Linked DNA regions of Lewinella sp. 4G2. The protein of the gene in region 1 interacts with the protein of each later gene in a pairwise test. Links are inferred from orthologs where the notes say so. Each region holds a gene or a part of one and is shown in the gene's direction. Other genes may lie near its edges.

Evidence for each region.
Region 2: the proteins of sucC (region 1) and sucD interact in binary tests that used the Escherichia coli proteins (3 or more experiments, as listed by UniProt). The link is inferred for Lewinella sp. 4G2 from one-to-one orthologs.

What each region holds. Positions count from the first base shown.
Region 1 is NZ_LVWJ02000014.1:2,877,969-2,888,971, reverse strand. Bases 4,422-7,335 are described here. They hold sucC (ADP-forming succinate--CoA ligase subunit beta), read left to right. Parts: upstream 4,422-5,234; coding sequence 5,235-6,437; downstream 6,438-7,335. Other genes in these bases: A3850_RS12035 (hypothetical protein), read right to left, coding at 6,597-7,335; A3850_RS12045 (RDD family protein), read left to right, coding at 4,602-5,099; A3850_RS12050 (RDD family protein), read left to right, coding at 4,422-4,472. Outside these bases: A3850_RS12065 (glycosyl hydrolase), read right to left, coding at 1-1,316; tnpA (IS200/IS605 family transposase), read left to right, coding at 1,509-1,997; A3850_RS12055 (cryptochrome/photolyase family protein), read left to right, coding at 2,396-3,940; more of A3850_RS12050, read left to right, coding at 3,993-4,421; more of A3850_RS12035, read right to left, coding at 7,336-7,865; A3850_RS12030 (endo-1,4-beta-xylanase), read left to right, coding at 8,101-10,248; A3850_RS12025 (hypothetical protein), read left to right, coding at 10,375-11,003. UniProt on the Escherichia coli protein: Succinyl-CoA synthetase functions in the citric acid cycle (TCA), coupling the hydrolysis of succinyl-CoA to the synthesis of either ATP or GTP and thus represents the only step of substrate-level phosphorylation in the TCA.
Region 2 is NZ_LVWJ02000014.1:357,385-368,367, reverse strand. The notes cover bases 8,090-10,983. They hold sucD (succinate--CoA ligase subunit alpha), read left to right. Parts: upstream 8,090-9,047; coding sequence 9,048-9,920; downstream 9,921-10,983. Other genes in these bases: A3850_RS03160 (3-phosphoshikimate 1-carboxyvinyltransferase), read left to right, coding at 10,850-10,983; hisA (1-(5-phosphoribosyl)-5-[(5-phosphoribosylamino)methylideneamino]imidazole-4-carboxamide isomerase), read left to right, coding at 9,991-10,710; A3850_RS03175 (Ig-like domain-containing protein), read left to right, coding at 8,090-8,714. Also shown: more of A3850_RS03175, read left to right, coding at 1-8,089. UniProt on the Escherichia coli protein: Succinyl-CoA synthetase functions in the citric acid cycle (TCA), coupling the hydrolysis of succinyl-CoA to the synthesis of either ATP or GTP and thus represents the only step of substrate-level phosphorylation in the TCA.

The sequences.
Region 1 (11,003 bases):
CCACCGGCGGTGCTTTCCCAGTCGGCTTCTCCGATGGTGCCGCCGTCCGTCCGGTGCGGGATGCGGATGGTTGAGTTGTCCTGCTGCGCGCCGTAGATGCGGTAGGGGAAGTGGTTATCCGTCGTTACCCGGTAGAATTGGGAGGTGGGTTGGTTGTAGTAGGTCGACCAGTTTTCGCCCCGGTCGAAACTCACCTGGGCGCCGCCGTCGTCGCCGATGATCATCCGTTCGGGGTTTTCGGGGGCGATCCAGAGGTCGTGATGGTCGCCGTGGGGCGCACGGTGGAATTCAAAGGTCTGCCCGCCATCCAGGCTGTAGTGGTAGTTCACGTTCATGACGTAGACGCCGTCGACGTCCACCGGGTCGGCGTAGATCCGGGTGTAGTACCAGGCGCGTTGGCGGAGGGCGCGGTCGTCGTTGCGTTTGGCCCAGGTTTCGCCGCCGTCGTTGCTCACGAAAACGCCGCCATTTTCGTTTTCGATGATGGCGTAGACGCGTTCGCCGTCCACGGGGCTGATGGCCACGGCGTTGATGCCCCAGGTGCCGCTCGGCAGTCCTTTTGCGGAGGAGATATCCAGCCAGGTGTCGCCGCCGTCCGTACTTTTCCAGAGGGCGCTCCCTTCACCTCCGCTGGAGAGGCTGTACGGCGTTCGGCGGATTTTCCAGGTACTAGCGAAGAGGATCCTCGGGTTGGAGGCGTCGATGTCCAAATCCACGGCACCTGCGGCAGCGCCCGCAAAGAGAATGCGTTCCCAGGTCTGGCCACCGTCTTTGGAGCGGTAAACGCCGCGTTCTTCGGTGTCTTTATAAAGGTCGCCCATCACGGCAGCGTAGACGAGGTTCGGGTCGTTGCGGTCCACGCGGATGCGGCCGATGTGGCGCGAGTTGTTGAGCCCCGTTTGTTGCCACGATTTCCCCCCGTCGATCGATTTCCAGACTCCGTAGCCGTAGCTGACGTTTCCGCGCACCGTCTTCTCCCCGCCCCCAACGTAGAGTACGTTCGGGTTGCTGGGTGCCACCGCGATCGCCCCGACGGAGCCGCCGAAATAGCCGTCGGAAACGTTCGTCCAGGTCTGGCCACCGTCCTTGGTCTTCCAAACGCCGCCGCCGGTTGCCCCGAAATAGTAGAGGTTCGGCTTGCCCGCCACGCCCGTCACGGCACACGATCGCCCGCCGCGGAAGGGTCCGATGTTGCGGAATTGGAGGGAACTGGTTTTCGCCATCGCCTCCAGTTCCTGGGCGCTGACGCGGGTGCCGAGTGATTGGGGGAAGGGGATTTGGGCGAGGAGGAGGGCTAGGAGGAGGAGGTAGCGCATTTTGGGCGTGATTTGAGGGGGAAGATAGGGATGGGGTGGATAATTCGCCTAGGGTCGTCGGTCCTTCGGACCTTGGGACCCTGGGCTAATGGGGACCCTTTCAGGGTCCAACTCAGTAAATTTGACACAATTCGTGTTTATTTATAGAATTATGTTTAATATTACGTGAAAAACAAACAAAACTACAGCAGCATGGCACAATCACTTTCCCGGATCGTCATTCATTCGGTCTTCTCCACCAAATACCGGAGGCCGCTAATATCTTCTGAGTTCGAGCCCGACTTATATCGCGAGATGACACGGATTCTTAAGACGTTGGATAGCCACGTCATTCGTATCAATGGCGTAGAGGACCACGTCCACATCATCCATACGCTACCGCGGACACGGTCGATAGCAGAGTTGATTCGGGAGGTCAAGAAGAAGTCGACCAAGTACATAAAATTACGCCACTCTCACTACGATTGGATCGGGTGGCAAAATGGCTTCGCATCATTCTCCGCCCACTACGCGAACCTCGATGAGCTGACGGAATACGTGGAAAATCAAAAGCTTCACCACGCTTCCTCAGCGCGAAATAGCTCCTTTCAGAGTGAATTAATCGGTCTGCTAACTAGGCATGGCGTAGAGTTCGATTTACGATACCTCTTCCCACCAGACCCTGAAGTACTGGCTGCCTAGTACGGGCACACAGGACCCTGAAGGGGTCCCCCTTAACCCAGGGTCCCGAAGCCGAAGGCTGAAGACCCTGGGTATTCGAGGACACCTAGGACGCTAGATCCTGAAGGGGTCCCCCGAAACCCAGGGTCCCGAAGCCGAAGGCTGAAGACCCTGGGTACTCGATGACACCTACGGCGCTAGACCCTGAACAGGTCACCGTAACCCGTGTTCCCGAAGCCGAAGGCTGAAGACCCTGGGCTTTCGATGACACTTAGAACGTTAGACCCTGAAGGGGTCCCCCGAAACCCAGGGTCCCGAAGCCGAAGGCTGAAGACCCTGGGCTTTCGATGACTTCTAAACCCACCCTCCCAAAAAACCAAACCCCCACCCCACCGTTCCACCAAAAAAGGAACCACCCCATGCCCAAAACCCTCCGCCTCATCCTCGGCGACCAACTCAACCAACACCACAGCTGGTTCAACGAAGTCGACGACGACGTCACCTACGCCCTCTTCGAAACCTGGTCGGAGGCGACGTATACAAAGCACCACGTCCAGAAGATCACGGGGTTCTTCCTGGCGATGCGGCACTTCGCGGAGTGGGCTCGGGACGCCGGCCACCAAGTCGTATACCGAACGCTCGATGAAACGCGGGAGGCGCAACTGGAATCCATTAGCGATAACCTGCTAGCGCTCGCTGAGGAAATCGGCGCTAAGAAGTTGGGCTACCAGCTACCGGATGAATACCGGCTAGACGAAGAGCTTAAATCATTATCAGAAAGTTTTGGAGGAGTAATCGAAGTGGTAGATACCGAACACTTTATGTCCACCCGCGACGACCTGGAGGAGATCTTCAAGGGGAAGAAGACCTACCTCATGGAGACCTTCTACCGGACAATGCGCAAGCGCCATCAGGTATTAATGGATCCCTCCGGCGAGCCAGAAACCGGGACGTGGAACTACGACCAGGAAAATCGGGGCTCCCTGCCCAAGGACATTGTTTTCCCCGAAGCCAGCATCTTCGAGCGGGACGCCAGCGACATCGTCGCCATGATCGAACGCAACGGGATCGAAACTATGGGGCGGATGCGTGATAACCTTTTCACCTACCCCGTCACCCGCAACGAGTGCCTGGAGGCGATGCACGATTTCTGCGATAACCGCCTCCAATTCTTCGGCACCTACCAGGATGCGATGACGGAGAAGCACCCCCTCCTCTATCACGCTAACTTGAGTTTCGCGATGAACCTCAAGATGATTTCTCCAAAGGAGGTGATCGACGCGGCCATCGAGACCTACCGCAAACGAAGCAGCGAGATCACCTTTAACCAACTAGAGGGCTTCGTCCGTCAGATCATCGGCTGGCGGGAATACATGCGCGGGGTCTACTGGGCCAAGATGCCGGAGTTCTCCTACAAAAATGACCTGGACCACCAGCTTAGCCTCCCCAAGTGGTACTGGACGGGCGACACCAAGATGAACTGCCTCTCCCACGCCGTTAACCAGAGCCTGGACAACGCCTACGCCCACCACATCCAACGCTTAATGGTGACGGGGAACTTCGCCCTCGTCCTCGGTGCCCACCCGGACGACGTCGATGCCTGGTACCTCGGCGTCTACATCGATGCGATTGAATGGGTGGAAATCACCAATACGAGGGGGATGTCCCAACGCGCCGACGGCGGTCTAATCGCTACCAAACCCTACTGCAGCAGCGCCAACTACATCAACAAGATGAGCGACTACTGTAAGAACTGCCACTACGACCACAAGAAGAAAGTCGGCGAAAAGGCCTGCCCCTTCAACTCCCTTTACTGGGATTTCCTGGAGCGCCACCGTGACAAGTTTGAGAAGAATTTTCGCATGGCTTTCATGTACCGGACCTGGGACAAAAAGGATGGGGAAGAGAAAGCCGCCATTTTGGAGCGGGCGGAGTGGGTGAAGGCGCACCGGGAGGAGTTGTAGGTAGCAGCTGATTAGACGATGCTTACCTTCATGGTCAGCAAATGCAGCTGACATGCGAGAAACACTAGACGGAGATTTAGCGAGCGATTCGCGTATCATAATGATTGCCTCGAAGCAACGCCGAGCTTATGCATTCGCACTGGACCTTCTGTTTTATTTTTTCTTCTCAACCTTGACGTACTGGTTGATGATGGTAACGCTTCATCAATTTCTCTCGGCGGAGGCTCTTATTTTCATCGATAGCCATTTGCCTGGCTTGATCTACCTTCTTCTGTACTTTTTGTATTACGTGATCAGTGAATCACTACTGAGTGGCCGGTCTCTCGGGAAGCTTATAACCAAAACACGTGCTGTCCGACTTGATGGTTCAAAAATCTCTTTTACTCAGGTGTTAAAACGGTCACTTTGCCGGCTGATCCCACTGGAACTGCTGTCCTATTTTGGAGACGAACGGCCTATTGGCTTACACGACCGTTACAGTCAGACGCTGGTGATTGAAGTGGGATCTGTCTTAAATGAGGACCTACTTTGATAGCAATACTGTTAAGGCTCGGGCTATAAAAATAGAATTAGTCGGTCGGTGCATGGGCCTTCCCTTGAGATGTATGTCAGCCTATGACTTCGAAAATCTGCTTACATTTAAACCACACCCCACCTAGAAATGCTAAACGACACCCTCCTAGACCAAGGCTTCTCCGACACCACCCCCTACGAAAACTTCCCCATCGCCAGCCGCGGCAAACGCTTTTTGAATTACCTCATTGATTACGCGGGGTACACCGTGCTTGGCCTAGTTATCGGAGTTATTTTAGGTGCCATTTATCCTGAAATTTTGGATACCGCCCTATTCGATGAGAACAATCAGATTACGGACTACTTGCTCGGCGCGCTACTGATCATCATCTATTACCCACTTACCGAAGGTCTGCTCGAAGGCAAATCACTGGGCAAGATGATCACCAAAACAAGGACGGTGAAGCGGGATGGCAATCCGGTGTCCATGGAAGACATCATGATTCGGACGATTAGCAGAATTGTCCCCTTCGATCCTCTCAGCTTTCTGGGCAAAGAGCCCATCATCGGCTGGCACGACAAATGGTCCAAAACCATCGTGATTGATGAGAGCGATAAGTCACGGGGAACCTCCAATTGGGACTAATGCCGAATTTCCATCGCTCCTGCGTTGATTTTCCCGTAGCTACTCAACATCCCCTAAGCTGAAGCCTTAATAGATAAGCCGCCGCGAACTATCTTCGCGCCCGGTAACCAACCCGCTAAATACAATAGCCCACATATGAACCTCCACGAATACCAAGGCAAATCCATCCTCGAAAAGTACGGCGTCCCCATCCAGAAGGGCTACGCAGCCGACACGGTGGAAGAAGCCATGGCCAATTACGATAAACTCAGCGCGGAATCCGGCAGCGAATTCGCTGTCATCAAGGCGCAGATCCACGCCGGTGGCCGCGGTAAGGGCGGTGGAGTAAAACTGGCCAAGAACCGCAACGAGGCCAAGGAGCACATCTCCAACATCTTAGGCATGCAGCTCAAAACGCCCCAGACCCCCGGTGGAATGGACGGCGAAGGCAAGCAAGTCAACAAGATCCTCGTCGCCGAAGACGCATACGCTCCCGACTTTGACGCCTGTAAGGAATACTACGTATCCATCCTCATGGACCGTGCCCGCAAGCAAAACGTCATCATCCACTCCGTCAAGGGTGGTATGGACATCGAGGCCGTTGCGGAAGAAACGCCCGAGCTCGTTCACAAGACCTACATCGATCCAGAACTCGGTCTCCAGGGTTTCAACGCCCGGGAAGTAGCCTTCAACCTTGGTCTCTCCGGCCAGGCGTTCAAGAACATGACCAAGTTCATCTACAAGCTCTACGCCGCCTATCTCGGTGCGGACTCCGCTTTGATCGAGATCAACCCTACCCTGCACAACGCCAACGACGAGATCATCGCCGTCGACTGTAAGTTCAGCGTCGACGCCAACGCGCTTTACCGCCACAAGGACATTGCCGCCATGCGCGACAAGACCGAAGAAGACCCCACCGAAGTGGAAGCCGGCGAATACGGCCTCAACTACGTTAACCTCGACGGCAACGTCGGCTGCATGGTTAACGGTGCCGGCCTCGCGATGGCGACGATGGACATCATCAAGCTCTCCGGTGGCGAGCCCGCCAACTTCCTCGACGTAGGGGGTACGGCCGACGCCGAACGCGTGGAGAAAGCCTTCCGCATGATCCTGCGCGATGACAAGGTGGAAGCCATCCTCATCAACATCTTCGGCGGCATCGTCCGCTGTGATCGCGTCGCTCAGGGTGTCATCGATGCCTACCAAAACATTGGTGACATCAAGGTTCCCATCATCGTGCGTCTCCAGGGTACCAATGCCGTGGAAGCTAAGAAGATGATCGACGAATCTGGACTGAACGTGAAGTCCGCCATTACGCTGCAGGATGCGGCTGACGTGGTGAAGTCGGTGCTGGCGTAAAGCGCTGGATTACAGAAATAGAAAGCCCTCGGTGACAATGTGTCGTCGGGGGCTTTCTTATTTAGTTAGGGGTGCTTTAGCTACGCTGCTACTTCGTGGTGGTGCTTTGGTATTTTGGTGCTTTGGACCAAAGCACCAAAATACCAAAGCACCAAGTCCTCACTCCGCCAGGTATAGGTCAATCTTACTAACCACCGGCATCAACTCCCGTAGTTTCCTATCATTACTTAGGATCTGCATTTCCTCATTGTACTCCAATCGCTTGCCGTCTGCAGTTAAGGCATCGCCGATGAAGAGGAAGGTGCCTTTGAGGTGGCCGCCGTCCCAGTCCATCACTTCGCCGGCGTTTTCCCAGTTGTAGCTCATCAGTTCGAAGGGTTTGCCGTTGGCTAGTTGCACTTCGGCGAGGGTGCTGCCGACGCCCACGTTCGTGCCCGCTACCTTCCAGTTGCTATCCGCGCGCTCCAGTTGGATGCGGAGTTCCTTTGCTTCGTAGGGGTTCTCCTCAGGGAAGGCGATCAGGAATTCGTTGGCGGTATTTGGGTAGACGCGGTAGCCTTTTAGTACCAGACCGCCGGGTTCGTCGAAGTCGGCTACTTCGTATTCGCCGGCAAATTTTTCCTTGAATTCGGCAACGGTGGTGCCTCCGTAAATATCCCCCAGGCGGACGCCGGGCACGATGCTATTGTCCTTGGTTTTCAGCAGGCTTCCTTTGATGGTAGCGGGGTCATCGAAGGTGAATTGGATCTCCTCCAGGTGCACGCCCAGTCCGAACAGGCGGTCATCTGCCGTACTCACGGTATGGTCTCCGTAGAGCGTTTCCGGGATGGTATCCAGCTCCAGGATCTCCTGCTCGAACATTAGCGAGCCACGTAATCCCGTTAGGTTTCCGCCCTTCCAATTCGTGATGGCGCCACCGTAATCCCAGCCCCAACCGGAGAATTCGAAGTGGTCGCCATTAGCTTCAATCAGCGCGTCGAGGGGTGTGCCTACACCTACGTTGGTGCCGGCGAATTTCCACGGCCCGCCCTTCCGAAAAACCTTGATGGACATCGTCGGCAGCCCCATTTCCTCACTGGGCAGCAGCACTTCAAATTCAGTTTCCCGTCCGCTCTGCACGCGGTATCCGTCCACAAACTGCCCCTCACCGACGTGAATCTTGGCCTTGATCAGCTTATTTGGGTAGAGAAAATTCAGGTCTTCGGGGCGGGTGAAGTAATCCATCCGGCCAAAGCGGATACCCGGTTCGAAGGTATACGGAATGGGCGCTGCCGCAGGTGCTGTGGGAGTAGGTGGTGCAACCTGGGTACTGGTCCCCGAGCTGACGTCCCCAACCTGATCGTCCGTTTTGCAACCGACGAGGGAAAGGATTAATACGGCGAGGATCGGCAAAAGCGGGGAAGTGTACTTGAACATGGGTCGGATCATTCGCGTAAAAGTATTGTCCGCACGGATAAGCCCGATCCTTTAGGCCCCAATTTCTTTGCACCTGCGGCAGCGCCATCTTCCAGACGTTGGATTTTAGATTTTCGATTTTAGACGGGCGTCGAACCTGAATACTTGGAAAAGGTCCGCGAGTCCGCTTTGCGTCAGAAACCGTGACCGCAAAATGAGCGGGAAGGCTGGCAGCGGACTTACCTTTGTTTCTAAATTATCTCGATCCATGCAGAAGATCTTACTCGCCCTATTCCTCCTGAGCACCGCCTCGCTTTCGGCCCAGCCGGATGAGTACCTGACCGGTTTAGTTGACTTCCTGAGCGTCCAGTTCACGTTGCCCGACGCGACCTATCCTTATTACGATAACGAGGATGATTACCGCCGCAGATCGGGTGCCTACAATTTGGCCCGCACCTCGGAACCCGTGACCGGGCAGGAGTTTTCGGAACTGATCAACCTGCGGGTAAGCCGCTCCTTTCCCTTTGCCTACGAGGCCGGGTGGAATGTGGTGAACCAGGAACCCATTCAGCAGGGGGATAAGGTGCTTTACGTGATCTACCTTCGCGCTAAACCCAACGCAACGAACGACGCGACGGCCAGGGCCAACCTCTTCATTGAGCGGTCTACGGACTTCCGCAAGGAATTTGAAATCCCCATTGATCTAGACGAAACCTGGCGCCGCTACTTCATCCGGATCGACGCCCAGAGCACCTATCCGAAAGAAAACCTGGTTTTCGGCCTCCACGTAGGTTACCGCGCTCAGAACGTGCAAATTGGTGGCCTCGCCGTGATCAACTACGGCCAGGATGTTCCCCTGGAATTGCTTCCCGAAAACCTGAACGTCAGCGAATACGGAGGTTTTGAAGCCGACGCCCCCTGGCGCGCCGAAGCCGCTCAGCGGATCGAGAACATCCGCAAAGCCGACCTCAACCTGACCGTGCTGGACGTAGATGGCTCGCCCCTCAGCAACGCCGACGTGGCCGTGAATATGCAGAACCACGAGTTCAAGTTCGGTACGGCCGTAGCTGGCTCGCGCTTCCCCGGTGGCCAGCGTTACTCTCAGACGTTCGTCCGCAACCTCTTTGACCTGGACGGGAAAGGGCATGGTTTCAACGCGATCGTTTTTGAGAATGACTTCAAATGGCCGGGTTGGGAACAACAGTGGGTGACCACCAACTCCCAGATGCGCCGCACCGTGAGCTACCTCGCCGACCGTAACATCCACATGCGCGGCCACGTATTGCTGTGGCCGGGCTGGGACAATATGCCCTTCCGCATGGAGAACAACGCCGGCGACCCGGACTACCTCAAGGCTCAGATCGAAAACCACCTGGTCAAAATGCTGGAGACCGAAAACTTCGACGTGCCCGTCACAGACTGGGATGTCATCAACGAGATCAATACCAACCGCAGCCTGGAAGGCGCTCTGAAGGGCACCCCCGGTTACGAGACTGGCCGCGAGATCTACGCCGAGGTATTTAAGCGCGCCCGGGAGCTCGCCCTGGAGGCAGAACTGGTCCTGAATGACTACGTAACCATCAGCGCCAAGAATGAAATTGGCAGCCTGATCTACGACCAGTATCAATCCTTCGTACAGGAGATCGTGGACGCCGACGCACCCATCACCGGTATCGGCTTCCAGGCCCACATCGGTGGTAGCCCCAATAGCATTTACGAAGTGGAGGACATCTACGATGACTTCTACAACCGTTTCCAACTCGACCAAAAGATCACGGAATTTGATATGCGGACGCCAACGGACACCTCCCTGGCTAAAGCTTACCTACGGGACTACCTCACGATGACATTTAGCCACCCGAGTATGGACGCTTTCATGTTCTGGAACTGGTGGGACGTCGATACCTGGCAGAACCGGGGCGCTAACCTCTACTACGCCAACTGGGAAAAACGCCCCACCCACAAGGTCTTTACCGACCTCGTCTTTAACGACTGGTGGACGGACGAAACGGTAACGACCAACGGGTCCGGCCAGGCCGATCTCCGGGGCTTCAAGGGGGAGTACACCATCACCCTGATGTGTGGCGACCAGGAAGTGACCACCCGCATGAATCTGACTGAAGACAGCGATATGACGCTGGACTGCGCGCAATTGCTGACCAGTACGGAAAGGCCACAACTACCTACGGGTAGCGTCAGCATTTTTCCCAACCCCGGGCGGGGGGCGATCACCCTCAGCAACAACCTGCCCCTACAGTTGGAGGCTACCCTTTACGACGTAAGCGGCCGCCAGATTTGGGAAGGCACCCTGCGCCACGGCGCCACTACCCTCGATATCTACCTGAACGCTGGCAGCTACCAACTGCGGTTTACCGATGGCGTGCGGACGGGAACGGAGCAAGTGATCCGTTGGTAAGTCATTTCTGAATTGATTCGCAGCAACCGCTTTCATCCTGGTGATGAAAGCGGTTGCTTACCTTTGGGTGACCTTAAGCCTAAAATTTCGTCCAGAGTTGCGGACAGCCTTAGTCACAACAACACTATGAACAAGTATTTTTTACCTCTTTTGGTCTTTTGTGGCCTGAGTACCTCGTTGTCCGCCCAAGCGGACATCACGATTCGCATCCCGACGGTTGAAATCATCACCGCTGACCCGATCGTCTGTATTCCCGTCATCGCGGATTCCTTTCCGGATAACATCGCCGCCATGCAATTCTCGCTGAGTTGGGACGGCGATGCGCTTGATTTCGCCGAAGCCCGGCTGGGCGACAACCCCTTCAATTTCGTGGGTAACGACGCAATGATCTCCTCTACCGATCCGGCCAGCTTCAATGTCTCATTTGTATCCGAGACGGCACGCGGCTTTACCGTTGCACCCGGCGCTGTGATGCTGGAATTGTGCTTTAGCCGGGAGGACAAAAAAGAAGGGGACTCCCCCATCTACTTTAGGGGCATGAATGCACCGGAATTTGGTGATCAGGATACTTTCCAGCCGCAACCTTTTGATACGATCCCCGGGCGTCTGACTTACACGGAGGCCCCCTCTGGCATCTTTACGCCTACAGCCGCTGAACCTGATTGGGGCGCGCGAGTCAATATCTTTCCCAACCCCTACCGCAGTGGACCCGTCACCATCTCGGGTGACGACTTACCTACCTTCTCCGATGTGAC
Region 2 (10,983 bases), 2.5 Mb from region 1 along the record:
TGCCGGATGACACTGTAACCCTCGGGACTCCAACCACGATCTTCGGCATCGACGAAGACGGTATGGTAGTTGTCGGTGGTGAGATCACGGTCAACCCTGACGGTACCTACGAGTTCACTCCCGAGCCTGGCTTCGTAGGAGAGATTCCAGGTAGCTACGTTGCGATTGACGGCAACGACAATCCCGCTACGGATGACGCCGAGATCAGCATCTCCATCATCCCCGCGGACGATCCTGGCACACCACAGCCACCCGTTGCGATTGACGACAATAACTCTACGGAGCAAGACGTCAACGTCAGCGGTGAACTGGTCTCTACGAATGACTACGATCCTGAAGGTCAAATGCTGACTCTGACGAGCGGCGTTGCCGATACGGACGGAGACGGTATCAATGACGATACATTGGCCCTCGGTGTACCGACGGAGATCTTCGGTGTGAACACCAACGGTGACACGGTCGTCGCCGGTGTAGTTACACTGAATGAAGACGGTAGCTACGACTTTGATCCTGAGATGAACTTCGTTGGTGAAGTGAACCTCGACTACGAGATCGAAGACGAAGACATGCTTTCCGACGGTGCTACGCTGAGCATCACGGTCACACCGAACGCGGATGACAATCAGACCTTCGCTAACGACGACGTGAACATCGGCCCCGCCGGTGAGCCACTGGCCGGTAACGTGATCGACAACGACAACGATCCGGAAGGCGATGACCAAATGGTCACCTTCGCCTTGGATAGCAACGGTGATACGATCATGGTTGGTGTAGAGTACACGCTGCCAAGCGGAAGCACGATCACGATCAACGAGGATGGCTCCTACGACTACACGCCAGCTCCTGGCTTCGTAGGCACGGAAGCCATTCCGTACGGTCTCGTTGACAGCAACACGGACATGCCCGCCACGGACATGGCCACGCTCTACCTGACGACGCTCGCACCGCCGAACGCCACGATCGCTGAGAACGACATCATCAACGCGCCGGAGGATACACCAGCAATGGGTAACCTGCTCACCAACGACTCCGATCAGGAGGGAGACGACCAGATGGTCAACTCCGTACTGTTCGACACTAATGGTGACGGCATGCCGGATGACACTGTAACCCTCGGGACTCCAACCACGATCTTCGGCATCGACGAAGACGGTATGGTGGTTGTCGGTGGTGAGATCACGGTCAACCCTGACGGTACCTACGAGTTCACTCCCGAGCCTGGCTTCGTAGGAGAGATTCCAGGTAGCTACGTTGCGATTGACGGCAACGACAATCCCGCTACGGATGACGCCGAGATCAGTATCTCCATCATTCCATCGGACGATCCCGGCACACCACAGCCACCCGTTGCGATTGACGACAATAACTCTACAGAGCAAGACGTCAACGTTAGCGGCGAGCTGGTCTCTACCAACGACTACGATCCCGAAGGTCAAATGCTGACCCTGACGAGCGGCGTAGCCGATACGGACGGAGACGGCATCAATGATGACACGCTGGTCCTCGGCGTACCGACGGAGATCTTCGGTGTGAATACCAACGGTGACACGGTCGTCGCCGGTGTAGTGACACTGAACGATAACGGTAGCTACGACTTTGATCCTGAGATGAACTTCGTTGGTGAAGTGAACCTCGACTACGAGATCGAAGACGAGGACATGCTGACCGACGGTGCAACGTTGAGCATCAGCGTCACGCCAAACGCGGACGACAACCAGACCTTCGCTAACGACGACGTCAACATCGGCCCCGCCGGTGAGCCACTGGCCGGTAACGTGATCGACAACGACAACGATCCGGAAGGAGACGACCAGATGGTCACCTTCGCTCTGGATAGTAACGGTGATACGATCATGGTTGGCGTAGAGTACACGCTGCCAAGTGGAAGCACGATCACGATCAACGAGGACGGATCCTACGACTACACGCCAGCTCCTGGCTTCGTAGGCACGGAAGCCATTCCGTACGGTCTCGTTGACAGCAACACGGACATGCCCGCCACGGACATGGCCACGCTCTACCTGACGACGCTCGCACCGCCGAACGCCACGATCGCCGAGAACGACATCATCAACACACCGGAGGATACACCAGCAACGGGTAACCTGCTCACCAACGATTCCGACCAGGAAGGGGACGACCAGATGGTCAACTCCGTATTGTTCGACACCAATGGTGACGGCATGCCAGATGATACCGTAACCCTCGGAACTCCGACAACAATCTTCGGCATCGACGAAGACGGTATGGTAGTCGTCGGTGGTGAGATCACGGTCAACCCTGACGGCACTTACGAGTTCACTCCCGAGCCTGGCTTCTTTGGAGAGATCCCCGGTAGCTACGTTGCGATTGACGGTAACGACAACCCCGCTACGGATGACGCTGAGATCAGTATCTCCATCATTCCATCGGACGATCCCGGCACACCGCAGCCACCCGTTGCGATTGACGACAATAACTCCACGGAGCAAGACGTCAACGTTAGCGGCGAACTGGTCTCTACGAATGACTACGATCCCGAAGGTCAAATGCTGACCCTGACGAACGGCGTAGCCGATACGGACGGAGACGGCATCAATGACGATACGCTGGTCCTAGGCGTTCCGACGGAGATCTTTGGTGTGAATACCAACGGTGACACGGTCGTCGCCGGTGTAGTGACACTGAACGAAGACGGTAGCTACGACTTTGATCCTGAGATGAACTTCGTTGGTGAAGTGAACCTCGACTACGAGATCGAAGACGAGGACATGCTGACCGACGGTGCAACGTTGAGCATCAGCGTCACGCCGAACGCGGACGACAACCAGACCTTCGCTAACGACGACGTCAACATCGGCCCCGCCGGTGAGCCACTGGCCGGTAACGTGATCGACAACGACAACGATCCGGAAGGAGACGACCAAACGGTCACCTTCGCTCTGGATAGTAACGGTGATACGATCATGGTTGGCGTAGAGTACACGCTGCCAAGTGGAAGCACGATCACGATCAACGAGGACGGATCCTACGACTACACGCCAGCTCCTGGCTTCGTAGGCACGGAAGCCATCCCGTACGGTCTCGTTGACAGCAACACGGACATGCCCGCCACGGACATGGCCACGCTCTACCTCACCACGCTGGCACCAACCAACATTACGGTCGCAGTCAATGATGTGGATGTAACCCCGATCAACACGCCAGTTGAAGGCTCAATTCCAACGAATGATCTTGACCCAGAGGGAGATAATCAGGAACTTAACCTCCTGATCGTTGATCTTGATGGTGACGGAATGATTGATGATACCGTACAGGTAGGTGTCGAGACTCCAGTATTCGGTGTGAATAGCGATGGTGAGACTGTACGTGCCGGTGTTATTACGTTGAACGCGGATGGTACTTACCTCTACGTTCCGGAACTCGACTTTACTGGATCTGTCAGCCTGATCTACGGAGTTATTGACGACAATGACAACCCTGCTTCAGACCAGGCCACACTTACCATCGAAGTATTTGGAGGGAATGATCCAAACGTACCGCAACCACCAGTTGCCGTTGACGACGTAGCTACTACGGAGCAAGGTGTAACTGTTGGAGGAAACGTAATTGATCCTAACGACTTCGATCCTGAAGGCCAGGAAGTCACCGTAGTCAGCAGCCTCGCCGACCTTGACGGCGATGGGGAGGTAGACGACGTATTGACGCTTGGCGTACCCACTCCAGTATTTGGTATCAGTTTCAACGGGGACACCATCCCAGCAGGAACGCTGACACTAAATCCTGATGGTAGCTTCGAATTCATTCCCGAAGCCAACTTCATTGGTGAAGTGCTGGCGGAGTACGAAATCGAGGATGAGGACGGATTGACTGACGGTGCTTCACTTAGTATCAACATCCTACCAGACTTCGGTAACCAAACCTTTGCCAGTGACGACGTCAGCGTCGGCCCCGCCGGGGTAGACCAGTCGGGCAACATCCTGACGAATGACTTCGACCCCGAAGGTGATGACCAGATGGTCACTTCCGCAACGGACAGTGAAGGCAACGCCATTACAATTGGTGTACCATTTATGCTACCGAGCGGAAGTATCCTTACGTTGAACGCCGATGGTAGTTACGTTTACGAACCGCTGCCCGGCTTCGTAGGCACGGAAGTAGTACCCTACGGTATTACCGATAGCAACGTCGATGATCCCGCAATGGCGATGGCCACGCTTTACTTAAGCACAGGCCCAATCATTCCAGAATTCATCAGCGTAACCACCTTCCAGAACATCCCGGTCACCGTCTGTGTCGACCTGAGTGAACTGACGGGAGAACTGGTAGAACTGGGTAGCTGTGACGATCCAGATAATGGAAGTATCACCAACGTCGACCTTGAAACGGGTTGCGTTGAGTACACGCCTGATCTCAACTACCTGGGCGCTGACAGCTTCTGCGTCTTGGTTATTGATGAGAATGGCTTGATCGATACGGCATTCGTTGACATCAACGTTGTCCCCGACACTGCGAATGTTGCTTGCATCAGCCAGATCAACGTTACGCTGGACGACAACTGTTCCTTCGAACTCATCGCCCAGCAAGTACTGACTGGTGACCTGCCCGTCATGCCGAACCTGGTACTCGACATCGTCGTCAACGACAGCGATGAGAGCAACGGCAACATCATCGACGGTTGTGGTACTTACACCTACATGGTCAGCGTGCCCGACGGCGCGACGATCGTAGGCTTCGATCGCTGCTGGGGTACGGTGAATGCCGAGGACAAAACGCCTCCGGTACTCGTCGAGACGCCTGACAACATCACCGAAGGTCTCCTGTGCGCTGACGTAGATGCCAACAACGTGAACGAACTCGGACCGGATGTGAGCAAGTGTTTCCGCGTCGACGCTGCCGGACAGATCATCGACGGTAGTATCGACCCACAACTGCTGGCGGTACTCAGCCCCGCGCCGTTTGACAACACCGACGCCGACGTGGCCATGATCCCGGTCTTCACCGACAACTGTGCTTCCGAGATCGAAGTGTGTGTCTCCGATATCGTCACCCGCCCGGCCGATGGTTGTGGACAGACGGTCATCGAGCGCTTCTTCCGCGCCAACGAAGCCGACGGCTGTGCTCCGCTCAACGCCGACGAGCAGACTGGCGACGACGAACTCGTGACCAGCTTCACGATCGCCTTCGACCGCCCGACGCTCGATAGCCTCGATGCGATGAGCATCGAGCCCGTCGTCGAGATTGAAGCCTGTGGTAATATGGATTCCCCGCTGGAGTTCGTTCCCGAAGAGGATGACTACCCCGTACTCACGCTCGGTGAGCGGACCTTCTCCCTCGGCTCGGCCGATGCGATGTGTTCGATGATCGCCGTGACGTACGAGAACTCGCCCAACCCCATCCAGACTTGCCCCAACACGGTCAAGTTCCAGCGCACCTACACGGTCGTTGACTGGTGTAACCCGACGGACGTACGCACCTTCAGCCAGTTCGTCAAAGTGGGCGATACGACCGGACCGGACTTCTCCGGCCCGAGCATGACCATCGACGGCGAGGGTAACCTCGACGATGAACTGACCTACCGCACCAACGTGGGGGGAGAGTGTGCTGCCTTCGTCCGCCTCGACGGACCGGGCGTAGCTGCCCTCGACGCCTGTGACGGCAGTGCCGTACAGCTGATGGTAGCCATCTACCCCGAGGGTGACCTGACGCAGGCTCCGTACGGCGCCTACCCGGTTGAACTGACCAACGGCGCGCCGGAGCTATCCGACGCCCTGCCGCTGGGTGACTACGCCTTCGTCTACACGGCCACCGACGCGTGTGGTAACCAGACGGTGACCACCGTACCGTTCACGGTCGTGGACGGCAGCGGACCGGCCGCCTTCTGTGAGAACGGCCTCAACGTAAGCCTCTCCCGCCCCGGCGGCACGGCCACGCTGACACCGGCCCAGTTCGACAAAGGCTCGCAGGACGACTGTTCGACGAACCTGACCTACGGTATTGCCTTCGCTCCGACGATGGATATGCCAACGGAGTTCTTCGACGAGGTGACCTTCACGTGTGACGACCTCGGCGTCCAGTTCGTAACCCTCGAGGTGACGGACGAGGCCGGCAACTCCAACACCTGTTGGGGTGAGGTCCTGGTGGAACTCAAAGTGAACGACGTACCGACCTGTATCGCGCCGAGCGCGGTGACGCTGACCTGCTCCGAGTTCGGTGCGGCCATCCCGGGCGGTAACCTGGAGGAAGCGACGAGCGCTGAGCTGGACGCGGCCTTCGGGACGCCGGGCATTGTCTCGACCTGTGAGTCCGAGGTGACGAGCACCTTCGTGGTCAACAACCTCAACGAGTGTGGTATCGGTACGGCCGTTCGGTCCTACGTAGCCACGGACGCGCAGGGCGGCGTGAGCGGCGACAACTGTACGCAGCTCATCACGATCGTGGGTGTCTACGATTACCAGATCACGCTGCCGGGCGACGCCACGACGTTCGACTGTATGGACGAGTTCGAAGCCGAGGAGCTGAGCATCACCGGTGGTGCCTGCGACGCACCCGTTGTCTCGAGCGTCACGGAGGAAGTGTTCAACACCGCCGGTGAGGAGTGCTACCAGATCGTGACGACCTACACCATCATCAACACGTGTGAGTACGACCCCGCCCTGGGCGGCACGACGCTCATCACGCGCGATGGTCTGGACGTGGACGACGAGTCGGTCTTCTACCTCAACGTAGTGAGCGGTAACGCGGCAACGACGGCTGATGACCTGGCCTTCACGAGCGGCAGCGCCAACGCGCAGTTCACGCCGAACGATGACGACGACAACGAACTGACGGGCTACGCGACGAGCGCGGGCCGCGGATCGTTCACCTACGTGCAGACGATCAACGTCTTCGACCGGACTTCACCGGTGGTCGATGTAGCCGCACCGACGGCCTGCATCCCCGGCTGTACGGCCGACGTCAGCCTGCCGTTCACGGCCACTGACGGTTGTTTGGCCCCACGTATCCAGCTGGAGCTCGATCCGAACTTCACGGGTACGTTCGAAGCGGCCACGGTGGACGGCGTAGTGATTACGCTGGATGCCACGGACGCCGACAACGGCAACTACGTGATCAACGCCACGGGCGTACCGGCCGGCGACCACGCCATCCGGATCACGGCCATCGACGGTTGCGGCAACGCCACTCCGGTGATCGTACCATTGAGCGTATGTGGCGACGTAGCTCCGGTACCGCTGTGTATCCAGACGCTGGTAGCCACGCTGCAGATGAACGACGAAGGCACGATGGCCATGGCCGAAGTGTGGGCGACGGACTTCCTGACGAACTCCCCGCTGGTGGACTGCTTCGGTGACGAAGTGACGAGCTACGGTATCGTCCGGGCCGGTGGCGGCGCCGAACTGGCCGCGGAACAGACGGGCCTGAAGGTCTTCTGTAGCGACGCCGGTGAGTTTGTCTCGGTGGACGTGTACGCGTTCAGCGACAACCTCGACGCCAGTGAAGTGGCCCCGGCTTCGTGCCAGGTGCTCATCCAGGTGGACGAGGGCGACAACGTAGACTGCGGAACGGGTGGCAACCTGGTAGCGGGTACGATCCTGACGCAGGACGCCGCGCCGGTAAGCGACGTTGAAGTGACCCTGACAGGTGGCGACGACATGGACGTGATGCGGGCTACGGACGCCGACGGTGCCTTTGCCTTCACGGAAGTACCGAGTGGCATGGACTACACGGTCACGCCGGCGCACGCCGTGGCGATCGACCTGCAGTCGGTGAAAGTATCCGACGTGGTGCGCATCTCGCGCATGATCCTGGGTATTGCACCGTTCGACAACGCGTACGACTACGTGGCGGCGGACGTGACGCAGGACGGTCTGATCAACGTGCTGGACATGGTGGCCATCCAACGGGTGATCCTGGGTCTGGACGACATGTACCGTACGGGTGAGAGCTGGCGCTTCGTTAACGCGGACTTCGCGATGACGGCGGACACGTGGATGAACACCTTCCCCGAGGTGTACAACGTGAACGACCTGGCGGCGAACATCCTGGACGCGGACTTCGTAGCCGTCGAGATGGGTAACGTGCTGAACGCTGCAGGGCGTACGAGCCTGAACCTAGAGACGGAGGACGCGAAGTTGGAGAGCGGACAGACACACGAGCTGACGTTCACGAACGAAGATCTGTACGGCTTCCAGGGTACGCTCGATCTCGGCCGCGACCTGGAGCTACTGGACGTGAGTGTCACGGGCCAGGGTGGTCTGAACCTGAACTACGAGACGGAGGGCCTGATCGGCTTTGCGGTGCGTACGCAGGGTGAGATCACGCTGACGGTGCGCGCGGTGAACGCGGTGCGGTTGTCCGAAGCGATCGAGTTGACGGACGACCTGGTGTACCAGGAAGGGGTTGACGAGTACGGTACGCCGGGCCAGTTGGGTCTGTCGTTCGTCCGTACCTCGGCACCTGCGTCCGCGCAGCAAAATGCGTTGTACCAGAACACGCCCAACCCGGTTGTGGACCAAACAACAATCACGTTCACACTGGCTCAGGCCGGCGAGACGACGCTGGAGATCAGCGACGTACGCGGTCGGGTGCTGGCCACGCGGACGCTGGAAGGCATGCCCGGTATCAACACGCTGACGTTCGACCGTTCGGAATTGATGCAGGCCGCCGGCGTACTGAAGTACACGGTAACGAGTGGCGACTGGAGTGCAACCAAGAAGATGGTGGTGCTCAGGTAAGTCGTTGCTGGACGAATGAAATGCCCCGGCCGCCAGTAGGTAGCCGGGGCATTTTTGCTTTAGGCGATTTGGTCGCTGCCAATAAATCTCATGAAGGCAAGCGCCGAAGCTCAAACGAAAAGCAATGAGAGGCCCAACTTAAGGCCGTGAAATTCCTTACCTTCGCCGCCAATCTACGGGAACATACCTCCGGGTCAGTACACTGGCTGCTTGAAACGAAGTTCACTCTCGTAGGAATTTCGAATGCGAAGAGAAACGCAACACCAATTGAGGCGCGCTTTCTCCGAACAAATGACCCGCTAGACCAATACTAACAAAGCAAAATTAAAAGATATGGCCGTCCTAGTACGCAAAGACTCAAACATCATCGTCCAGGGAATCACTGGTAAGGAAGGCGGTTTCCACGCCGGCCAGATGAAAGAATACGGTACCAATTTGGTAGGCGGTGTTACCCCAGGAAAAGGAGGCCAGGAAGCCGTCGGCGTTCCGGTCTTTAACTCCGTTAAGGAAGCAGTAGAGAAGGTGAACGCGGATGTCTCCGTGATTTTTGTTCCCCCCGCATTCGCTGGAGACGCCATCATGGAAGCAGCCGCTGCCGGCATTAAGGTCATCATTTGTATCACGGAGGGTATCCCCGTACAGGATATGGTGAAAGTGCGGTCATTCATCAATGATTACGATACGACGCTCATCGGCCCCAACTGCCCCGGCGTAATGACGCCTGGCGAAGCTAAGTGTGGCATTATGCCCGGCTTCATTCACAATCCCGGCCGGATTGGTATTGTATCTCGCTCCGGTACCCTTACTTACGAAGCGGTTGACCAAATCACCAAGGCCGGAATGGGCCAGAGTACCTGCATCGGAATCGGTGGAGACCCTATCATTGGTACGACTACTAAAGACGCGGTAAAACTCCTGATGGAGGACCCCGATACGGATGCCATCGTCATGATCGGTGAGATTGGTGGCACCATGGAAGCGGATGCGGCCCACTACATTAAAGAACACGGCACCAAACCCGTAGTCGGCTTTATCGCCGGCCAGACTGCGCCTAAGGGTCGTACCATGGGCCACGCCGGCGCCATCGTAGGTGGCCACGAGGACACGGCCGAAGCCAAGATGAAAATCATGGCGGAATGTGGCATCCACGTAGTCAAGTCACCAGCAGATATTGGTAAAACGATGGTGGCTGCGCTGAAAGGATAAAACTTAGTCTCTAGTCTATGGTCTGTAGTCCACAGTCTGTAGACTACGGACTACAGACTACAGACTGAAAATGTATATCATCCCCGCCATTGATCTGATCGATGGGAAATGCGTCCGCCTTTCTCAGGGCGATTATAGCCGTAAGACGGTATATAATGAGGACCCACTCGCTCAGGCCAAGGAGTTCGAGGCTGCCGGGCTGACGAAAATTCACGTAGTGGACCTTGACGGGGCCCGTGGAGGTGGGATCGTCAACCATAAAGTACTGGAGCGCATCGCTGGCCACACCAACCTGGAGATTGACTGGGGTGGGGGAATGAAATCCGACGAAGACCTGCGCATCGCCTTCGCTTCCGGTGCCCACCAAGTTACCGGTGGGACGATAGCGGTGAAGGACCCCGACGTGTTCATGGGTTGGATCGAACGCTACGGACCGGAGAAGATCATCCTTGGCTCAGACGCGAAAAATGGGAAGATCGCCGTATCCGGATGGGAGGAGAGTAGTGACCTGGGCGTTTATGATTTCATTCGCCACTACGTAGAGCAGGGCTTGCGCTACACTATTTGTACGGACGTCAGTAAAGACGGGATGCTCGCGGGTACTTCCGAAGCTATGTACCGGCAGATCATCGCCGAGAATCCTCGGGTTAACCTGATTGCTAGTGGAGGGGTAGCTACAACCGCGGACCTCGATGCCGTCCAGTCTCTTGGCTGCTACGGAGTTATCGTGGGCAAGGCCTTTTATGAGGGTCGTATTTCCCTCGAAGAATTGGTTGGCTACCAAGAATAAGCCGCAGTAGTTTTACCGGCAACCTCAGAACTCCAAATTGGTGTGATAAACGAACCAATTGCAGCGAAATCGGACTAATCCTGTTTCCGGCTCAGTTCTTTAAAATGGGTTTCGCCCGAAGCCAACCAGCCCAACTTTTATGCTTACTCTTTCCTACCCTGGTGGCCCGCTGAAGGGGCAAATTCAACTGACAGGATCTAAATCCATTGCCAACCGTGCGCTGATCATTCGGGCGCTCACGGAAGAGCATTTTCCCATTCATCGTTTAGCGGC